One region of the Tibeticola sp. genome, then DNA from elsewhere that is predicted to be linked to it. Evidence: predicted binding sites of a transcription regulator. Region 1 holds the regulator's gene; the other holds the start of a gene.
What was found. Region 1 encodes FNR, which switches genes on or off when oxygen is low (the NO sensors DNR and NnrR bind a similar motif). Its sites were predicted from a motif close to TTGATNNNNATCAA; they were not measured.

Region 1 (4,413 bases):
CGGCACGAAGGATGCCGGGAAAGGCAGCTTGGATACGTCCAAACCAGGTCAGGACTCGGGCAAAGCCGAGCCCGACGTGGTCTGGTTGTATCAAGCCTCCAAGAAGATTTATCCGCGCAGCGTCGACGGCACGTTCGCGCGGTGGCGTTGGTTTTTCGTCTTTCTGACGCAGGCGGTTTTTTACCTGACACCCTGGCTGCAATGGGGAAACCGGCAGGCGGTTTTGTTCGACCTGGGGGCGCGGCGCTTCTACATCTTTGGTCTCGTCATCTACCCGCAGGACTTCATCTTCCTGACGGGCTTGCTGATCCTCTCCGCCATGTCGCTGTTCATGTTCACAGCGATCGCGGGGCGTCAGTGGTGTGGTTACGCGTGTCCGCAGACGGTCTATACCGAGATCTTCATGTGGATCGAGCGCAAGATCGAAGGCGACCGCAGTGCGCGCATGCGTCTCGACCAGTCGCCGATGTCGCTCGAGAAGTTCCTGCGCAAAGCCGCCAAGCAACTTGCTTGGATCGCAGTCGGTCTGTGGACGGGCTTCACCTTCGTCGGCTATTTCACCCCGATTCGTGAGCTGGGCCATCTGTTTCTGACCTGGAACATGGGGCCGTGGGAAACCTTTTGGGTGTTTTTCTACGGTTTTGCCACCTACGGCAACGGCGGCTACATGCGCGAGCAGGTGTGCAAGTACATGTGCCCCTATGCGCGTTTCCAAAGCGCCATGTTCGACAAGGACACGCTCATCGTCTCGTACGACGCCGAGCGCGGAGAGCCGCGTGGGCCGCGTCCTCGCAAAGCCGACCCGAAGGCGCTGGGTCTCGGTGACTGCATCGACTGTACTTTGTGTGTGCAGGTTTGCCCGACCGGGATCGACATCCGCAACGGCCTGCAATACGAATGCATCAGCTGTGCGGCGTGCATCGACGTGTGCGACGGCGTGATGGAGAAGATGGGTTACCCGAAGGGCCTGATTCGCTACACCACGGAGAATGCGATGCGCGAGCACTGGACGAAGGAGCAGGTGGTGCGCCACATGTTCCGGCCCCGGGTGCTGGTCTATCTGACCATCATCACCGTGGTGCTCGCGGCGATGATCACCGCCTTGGTCTTGCGTCCGCCGCTCAAGGCCGACGTGGTGCGCGACCGTGCGACCTTGGCGCGCATCGTCGAGGGCGGGCAGCTCGAAAACGTGTACCGCATCCAAATCATGAATGCTCGTGAGGAGCCGCAACGGGTGAAGATCGACGTTCGGGGCCTCAAAGACATCCGTGTGGCGTCGGAAAACGTGTTCAGTGTCGGACCCGCCGAAGCGCGTTGGGTGGTCGTCACCGCACGCGTTCCCTATGGGGTCGCCGAGCCCGGCACGCATCCGATCGAGTTCACGCTCGAGGCGCTGGAGCATCCCGGTAAAGTGGTCGTCGAGAAATCTGTCTTTATCATTCCGCGTTAAAGGAGCCCAGCGATGAAACCGACTCAACCCTGGTGGCGTTTTGGCCATGTCTGGCTGGTGATCAGCGGGCCGGCAGTGGTCGTGGTCGCCAGTTTCGTGACGCTCTATCTGGCCATCAAAAACCCCGATCCGGTGCAGCAAGAGTATTACGGTCGGGCACCGGCCGAGGAGGAGGCGGTTTCGCCTCAAGCGATTGCACCCGCGGAGCTTGCGCGCAACCACGCGCAAACCGGCATTCCGGCGCAGGTGCTGAATCCGAAAAAATAACCTGGGTGAGGCGCGGCTGGTCGTATCTCACGGATCGGTGTTTGGAGGAGTACAAAACGATGGAGACAACCTCAATCAAGGCCCAGCGGTGGATGTGGATCGCATGGCCGTCGTTTTTGATGGCCGGCGTGTTGGAGATGCTGGTGTTTGCCGTCGTCGATCCAACGGAGTTGCACTGGCTGGGCGCGCGGCTCGAGTTGTCGCGGTCCGGCGTCTATACCTTGGCGTTTTTCGTGTTTTGGGCCTGCACGTTCGGCTCGAGTGCCTTGACAACCCTGCTTTCGATGTCGCCGTTCGAGGTGAATCGTTGCCCTTTGCCTGCGACGGACCGCCCCGACGGGTGCCCGAAGCAAGAGCGGTCACCCTCTTCCCACTGAGCTGCAGCGGGTGACTTTTTCATTGACGTTCCCCGGCGCTGAGCCGTGAGCGTCGCAGAGTTGTCGCCGTTTTCCCTAGACCGGTCCAGTTTTGGCCGTTCAATCCCGGCAGCTCGGGTTGTTGACGATGGCCTTGAGCGCTTCGGGATTGAGGATGCGCACATGGCGTTGGCGCACGTCGCAGATGCCTTCTTCGACAAACTTCGAGAAGGTGCGGCTGACCGTTTCGAGTTTCAGCCCCAGATAGCTGCCGATCTCCTCGCGGGTCATTCGCAATACCAGTTCGGACTGCGAAAAGCCACGCGCGTGGAGCCGCTGAACCAGATTGAGCAAAAACGCCGCGAGGCGCTCCTCGGCGCGCATGCTGCCAAGCAACAGCATCACCCCGTTCTCGCGCACGATCTCGCGGCTCATGATCTTGTGCACATGGTGCTGCAGGGCGCCGACTTCCCGGGACAGTTCTTCGATCCGGTGAAAGGGCATTACACAGACTTCGGCGTCTTCGAGGGCGATCGCATCGCAGGTGTGATGCTCATGGACGATGCCGTCGAGTCCGATGATTTCGCCGGCCATCTGGAAGCCCGTGACCTGATCTCGACCGTCTTCGGTGACCACACAGGTCTTGAAAAATCCCGTGCGTATGGCGTAGAGCGAGGTGAATTTTTCCCCGTTGCTAAAGAGCGTCGCGCCGCGTTTGACGCGTCGGCGCACCGCGACCAGGTCGTCGATGCGCTGCAACTCGGTTGCGGATAAGCCGACGGGCATGCACAGCTCACGCAGATTGCAGTTGGAGCACGCAACTTTGAGGGTGTCCGCTTTCAGCAGCATGGTGGTCGTTGGTCGAGAGGGGTGGAAAATGGCACTTTTGCCGAAACAGGCGCTATTCTGGCATGCGGCCGCGCGCCAGCGCCCGTGCTTGATGCGCATCAAGCCCAGGGCACGAGCGAACGGGCATAGTGCGGCTACTTTCATCTTGGAAGATTTGCCATGAGTGTGGTCTCGCCCGAACTTCTGGCCCGGTATGACATTCCGGGGCCTCGCTACACCTCTTACCCGACGGCCGATCGATTCGTCGAAGCTTTCGGACCGGAGGAATATGGTCGTTTTCTCGACCAGCGGCGGGACGGGGTGGCGGCGACGGCCCCGCTGTCTTTGTACGTGCACATCCCTTTTTGTGAATCGCTCTGCTACTACTGCGCGTGCAACAAGATCATCACGCGGCACCACGAGCGAGCGCAGCCGTATCTGCGCTATCTGAGCCGGGAGGTGGATTTGCATCTCCAGCACATCGGGCCGGGGCAGGCCGTTTCGCAATTGCACCTCGGAGGCGGCAGCCCGACCTTTTTGTCGGACGCGGAACTGGCCGAGTTGATGCAGATGTTGCGGCGGGCGTTCAAGCTGGTTCCGGGCGGTGAGTATTCCATCGAAATCGACCCGCGCACAGTGGATGCGGCACGCCTGGAGCAGATCGCGGCGCTGGGCTTCAATCGCATCAGCTTCGGCGTGCAGGATTTCGACCCGGAAGTGCAAAAAGCGGTGCACCGTGTGCAACCCTACGAACAGGTGGCGGCCCTGATGGAGGCCGCCCGGCGAATCGGCTTCGAGTCGGTCAACGTCGACCTGATTTATGGTCTGCCGCGGCAGACGCCCGAATCTTTCGAGCGCACCTTGGAGCAGGTGGTCCAGATCCAGCCCGACCGGATCGCGCTCTATGCCTACGCGCATCTGCCCGAGCGCTTCAAGCCCCAGCGCCGCATCCACAGCGCCGAGCTTCCACCAGCGGCCGACAAAGTCTTGATGCTGGCGCGCTCGCTCGATGCCTTCACTGACGCCGGCTACGTCTACATCGGGATGGACCATTTCGCGCGCCCCAACGATGCGCTGGCAGTGGCCAAGCGCCAGGGGCGTCTGCACCGGAATTTTCAGGGGTACAGCACGCAGCCGGACTGCGACTTGATCGCGCTCGGGGTTTCGGCGATCGGCCGTGTGGGGGCGAGCTACAGCCAGAACGCCAAGACGCTCGAAGAGTATTGCGACCATCTCGACCATGGGCGCTTTCCCGTCGTGCGCGGCTTGGCGCTGAGCCGAGACGACCTTCTCCGGCGCAGCGTCATCATGGCGATCATGTGCCAGGGTGAAGTGCTTTTCGAGTCGGTCGAATTGGCGCATCTGATCGATTTCCGCAGCTATTTTTCAGCCGAGCTCGAGGCGCTCAAGCGGCTGGAGGAGCAGGGACTGGTGCGGCTGACGAACGACTCCCTGGTGGTCACGCCCCAGGGCTGGTTCTTCGTTCGCGCGGTGGCGATGGTGTTCGATCGT
Region 2 (4,413 bases), on a different contig from region 1:
AATCGGTCATGCCCGCTTTGACGTCCCAAAACACGCCCGAGGGCGTTGCAAATGCGCGCCGTAGCCCGAGCTACGGCTGTGCTTTGCGCCTACTCGGACGCGCTTTGTGGCGCCTCTTCGGGCACGCCCAATTCCCTCTCAGCCTCTGAGGCCCTGGCGCGGGAGCTGCGGGCATGGTCGATCCACGCGATGAACGGACGGGTTCCGCGCCGCCGGACCGGGGCTGGTCGCTCGCGACGGCGTTGATCCATCATCCCTACCGTCCTCCGGCCGGGTTCGATGCGCCGCAGCCGGGGGTATTCAAAGCCTCCACGGTGTTCTTTCCGTCGGTGGCGGCGATGCGCGCGCGGCACTGGAGCGACCGGCGTGGCTACACCTACGGCTTGCACGGCACGCCGACCAGCTTCACGCTGCAGGAGCGACTGGCGACCCTCGAAGGGGGGAGCCATTGCACGCTCGCGCCCAGCGGTCTCGCGGCCATTGCACTGGTGGATTTGAGCCTTTTGGCAGCGGGGGACGAGGTGTTGCTGCCCCAGAATGCCTACGGCCCCGGGCTTGCTTTGGCACGCGACGAGTTGGCCCGCTATGGCATCGGGCACCGGCTGTACGACCCCTTGCGGCCCGAGTCCTTGAGCGAATCCTGGGGGCCGCGCGTGCGACTGGTTTGGGTCGAGGCCGCGGGCTCGGTGACGATGGAGTTTCCCGACCTGGTCGCACTCGTCGAGCGCAGCCATCGATCCGGCGCGCTCGTCGCCCTCGACAACACCTGGGGCGCGGGCCTGGCTTTTCGGCCGTTTGACCTCGTGCCGGGGCGTTCGGCGGGCCAGGAGCTGGGGGTCGACCTCAGTGTCCATGCCCTTACGAAATACCCCAGCGGCGGCGGAGACGTGCTCATGGGCAGCGTCGTGACGCGCGATGCCGTCTTGCACCGGCGCATCGAGCAAACCCATATGCGGCTGGGCCTCGGCGTCGGGGCCAACGATGTCGAAGCCGTGCTGCGCGCCCTGCCCAGTTTGGAACTGCGCTATGACGCGCAAGACGCCGCAGCGCGCACGCTGGCTCGCTGGTGCGCGCGCCGCAGCGATGTGTTTGCGCAGGTCTTGCATCCGGCGCTCGAGGGCTCACCCGGCCATGCGCATTGGCGGGCCTCGTGCTGCACCGCCCAGCGGCCCGAGGGACGCGCCGCCGGCCTGTTCAGCGTGATTTTCGATGCGCGCTACAGCCAGGCTCAGGTCGATGCGTTTTGTGACGCGCTGCGCTGCTTTCGCCTGGGCTACAGCTGGGGTGGGCCGGTCAGTTTGGTGATGCCCTACGACATTCAAAGTTTGCGCGAGCCCTGGCCGGCGCATCTGGCCCGAGGCTCGCTCGTGCGTTTCTCGGTGGGGCTCGAAGCGGTCGAGGATTTGCAGCGGGACCTCGAGCAAGGCCTGCGAGCGCTCGAACGCCACGCTGACTCCGGGCAAGGCTGACGCCATTCCTGCCGCAGCCGGCATCGGCCATGGGTTTATCGGGTCGGTGTTTTCTCTAGTGTCGATCCGGCATGAATCAGCGTACGCTGATGTTTGATTTTTATCAAACGCATTGGCGCTCGACATGTCTCATACGCTCACTTCGACCCAAACCGACACCGCCGCGTCGGGCCAAGCCACCGGCGCCGCACCATACGAGGCGAGTCCGGCGCACGCGGAGCCGGTGCCTTATTTCCCGCCGCCGCCCGTGGGGCCGCGCGCGGTGTTCCGGCCGCTTGGGTTTTCCTCGCCGCTGCAATGGTTGACCCGAGGGTGGGCCGACTTTCGCGCGCATCCGGGCATCGGGCTGTTCTATGGGCTGTGTTTTTGGGCCATGGCGGTGGTCTTGGCCGGTGTCTTCCAAACCAAGCCCGAATACACCATGTCGATCGCCTCGGGCTGCTTGCTCGTCGGGCCGTTCCTGGCGCTGGGTCTTTATGAGGTGAGCCGCCGGCGCGAGCGCGGCGAGCCGGTGCGCCTGATGGACTCACTCCTCGCTTGGCGTGGTCACGTCAAGAGCATGGGGATGCTGGTGCTGGTCTTCATGGTGCTCGAACTGCTCTGGGGCCGGGCTTCGCTCGTGGTCTTTGCGGTCTTTTTCAACACCGGCCTGCCGTCGACGGCGGGCGTGATCGAGGCCGTCTTCAACCCGGAGAACCTGGAGTTCGTCCTGGTTTATCTGGCGGTGGGGTCGGTGTTTGCGCTGCTCGTGTTTGCGACGTCTGTCGTTTCCATCCCGATGATTCTCGATCGGGACACGGATGCGATCACGGCCGCCATCCAGAGCATCCGGGTCTTTTACGAGCACCCGGGGGTGCTGCTGTTTTGGGGGGCGCTCATCGCCGTGTTGGTCTTCGTGTCGCTGTTGCCGCTGGGGGCGGGCCTGGTGTTGACCGGCCCGCTGCTCGGCCATGCGACCTGGCACGCGTACCGGGATGTCATCGAGTGGCAAGAAGCGGAAGAGGGCGCGGCCCGCTGAACTGCTACATTGCAGAGCCAAACCACCCTGCCGCGCCACCGATCGAGCCTCATCGAGTCGCTCCTCAGCGCCGGCCCAACCGAGAACTGCACATTGGCAACCCCGAACTACGGCTACGAGAAACGTCAGAAAGAGCTGGCGAAGAAGCGCAAGAAAGAGGAAAAGCTCAAGGCCAAGGCCGAGCGCAAGCACGGCGGCCCGGATGACGCCGGGGCCGAGTCGGCCTTGTCGAACGACGCGTCCGCCGCGACCCCCGGGGCCGAAGCCTCTGACCGTGGGCTCTCCGGCACCAGCGTGGCATAGGTCGGGGCGGAATCAGGGCCGGTGAGGGCGCTCGCCCGCCGCCGCATGTACCGAGCACCTGGGGCAGGGCTGGCCTTGCCCAGAAACTGCGTCTTCACCCCTGCAGCAACTGCGCAGCGGCTTCGTCGAAGCTGCGTGCCGTCGGGTCGGGCAGGGCCAGCGTTGGCGCGGTTGCGAAGGCGGCAAAGTTGTGGGCGGTCGATCGCTCGTAACCCGGGTCGTAGTGCAAGGCGAGCAAGCTGCGAACCAGCGTCTCGAATGCCCCGCTCCGGGCGGCGGCTTGCCACTGTTCGACCTGTTCGCGGCCCCGCAGCACGGTCAAGGCTTCGAGCCTTCGGCAGAGGTAATCGACGTCCTGGGTGAGTTGCGGGTAATCCTCGAGCAGCAGCGCCACGCGACCCGAAAGAGGCATTTCCAGGCGCACGCAGGGGCTGCGGCGCATGGACTGAATCAAGGGCTCGGGCACGAACACGTTGCCGACCTTCTTGCTTTCGGCCTCGACGTAGACCGGCTCCTCGGGCCGGAAGTGCCTCAACGCGTCCCAGAGCAGACTCTCGAAGCGTTTCTGGCTGGGCTGCGGCTGCCCCGGCACGGCACCCAGCACGGAGCTGCGATGGCAGGCGAGCGCCTCGAGATCGAGCACCTGCGCGCCGGCGCGGCCGAGGGCATGCAACAAGCGGGTCTTGCCCGTACCCGTGGGGCCGCAAATGACGCGAAAGCTCAAGCACTCGGCGCGTGCGGCGAGGTCTTCGAGCATGGCTTTGCGAAAGGCCTTGTACCCGCCCTCGATCACGCCAACCCGAAAGCCGATCTGGCCCAGCACCAGGGCCAGCGCGTTGCTGCGTTTGCCGCCGCGCCAGCAGTAGATGAGCGGGCGCCAGTCGCGCGGTTTGTCGAGCACTTCCCGCTCGATGTGCGCAGCGATGTTGCGCGCGACGAGCGCGGCGCCGATTTTCTGCGCTTCGAAGGCGCTGACCTGTTTGTAGAGGGTGCCCACGCGGACGCGCTCCTCGTCGCGCAAAGACGGCCAGTTTTGGGCGCCGGGCAGGTGGTCGTGTGCCCACTCGGACTCGCTGCGGGCATCGATGATGGTGTGGTAGCTGCCTAGGCTTTGCACGGCCTCGGCGGCGGGGATCAGGTGCACACTCATCGCAGCAGCTTTCGTAGTTGGGGCCAGACGTTGTCGAGCATGATCGCTTGGGCTTTTTCGTTGGGGTGGATCTGGTCGGCTTGAAACAGCGCCGCTGCTTCGGGCACGTCCGCCACGTTTTTGAGGAAGAAGGGCACGAGCGCCGCGCGCCGCTCGCGAGCGACTTCACGAAACACCTCGGCAAAGCGGCGCGCGTAGTCGGCGCCGTAATTGGGCGGCACCTGCATGCCCAGCAGCAGGACGCGCGCGCCGGACGCCTGAGCGAGGCTGGTCATGGCGAGCAGATGCTCGCGTGTCTGCGCGAGGTCGAGGCCGCGCAGGGCATCGTTGCCGCCGAGTTCGATGATGACCACGTCGGGCTTGTGCTGCTCGAGCAGCGGGGCCAGCCGTGCGCGGCCGCCCGCCGTCGTGTCGCCGCTGATGCTGGCGTTGATCACCCGGGCCGGCACGCCTTCGGCGCGCAGCCGCGCATC

Region 2: a site for FNR is predicted at 1,563-1,576, ahead of JHC36_RS07045 (DUF2189 domain-containing protein). Genes of this name have one in related genera too.

Annotation. Positions count from the first base shown of each region.
Region 1 covers NZ_JAEMQB010000129.1:6,979-11,391, forward strand. The annotation lists gene ccoG (cytochrome c oxidase accessory protein CcoG) at 1-1,450, shown strand, start outside; gene JHC36_RS08305 (nitrogen fixation protein FixH) at 1,463-1,717, shown strand; gene JHC36_RS08310 (hypothetical protein) at 1,777-2,094, shown strand; gene fnr (fumarate/nitrate reduction transcriptional regulator Fnr) at 2,194-2,922, opposite strand; gene hemN (oxygen-independent coproporphyrinogen III oxidase) at 3,082-4,413, shown strand, end outside.
Region 2 covers NZ_JAEMQB010000112.1:2,541-6,953, reverse strand. The annotation lists gene JHC36_RS07050 (PLP-dependent transferase) at 174-1,469, shown strand; gene JHC36_RS07045 (DUF2189 domain-containing protein) at 1,594-2,487, shown strand; gene JHC36_RS07040 (hypothetical protein) at 2,581-2,790, shown strand; gene mnmH (tRNA 2-selenouridine(34) synthase MnmH) at 2,885-3,940, opposite strand; gene JHC36_RS07030 (arylesterase) at 3,937-4,413, opposite strand, start outside.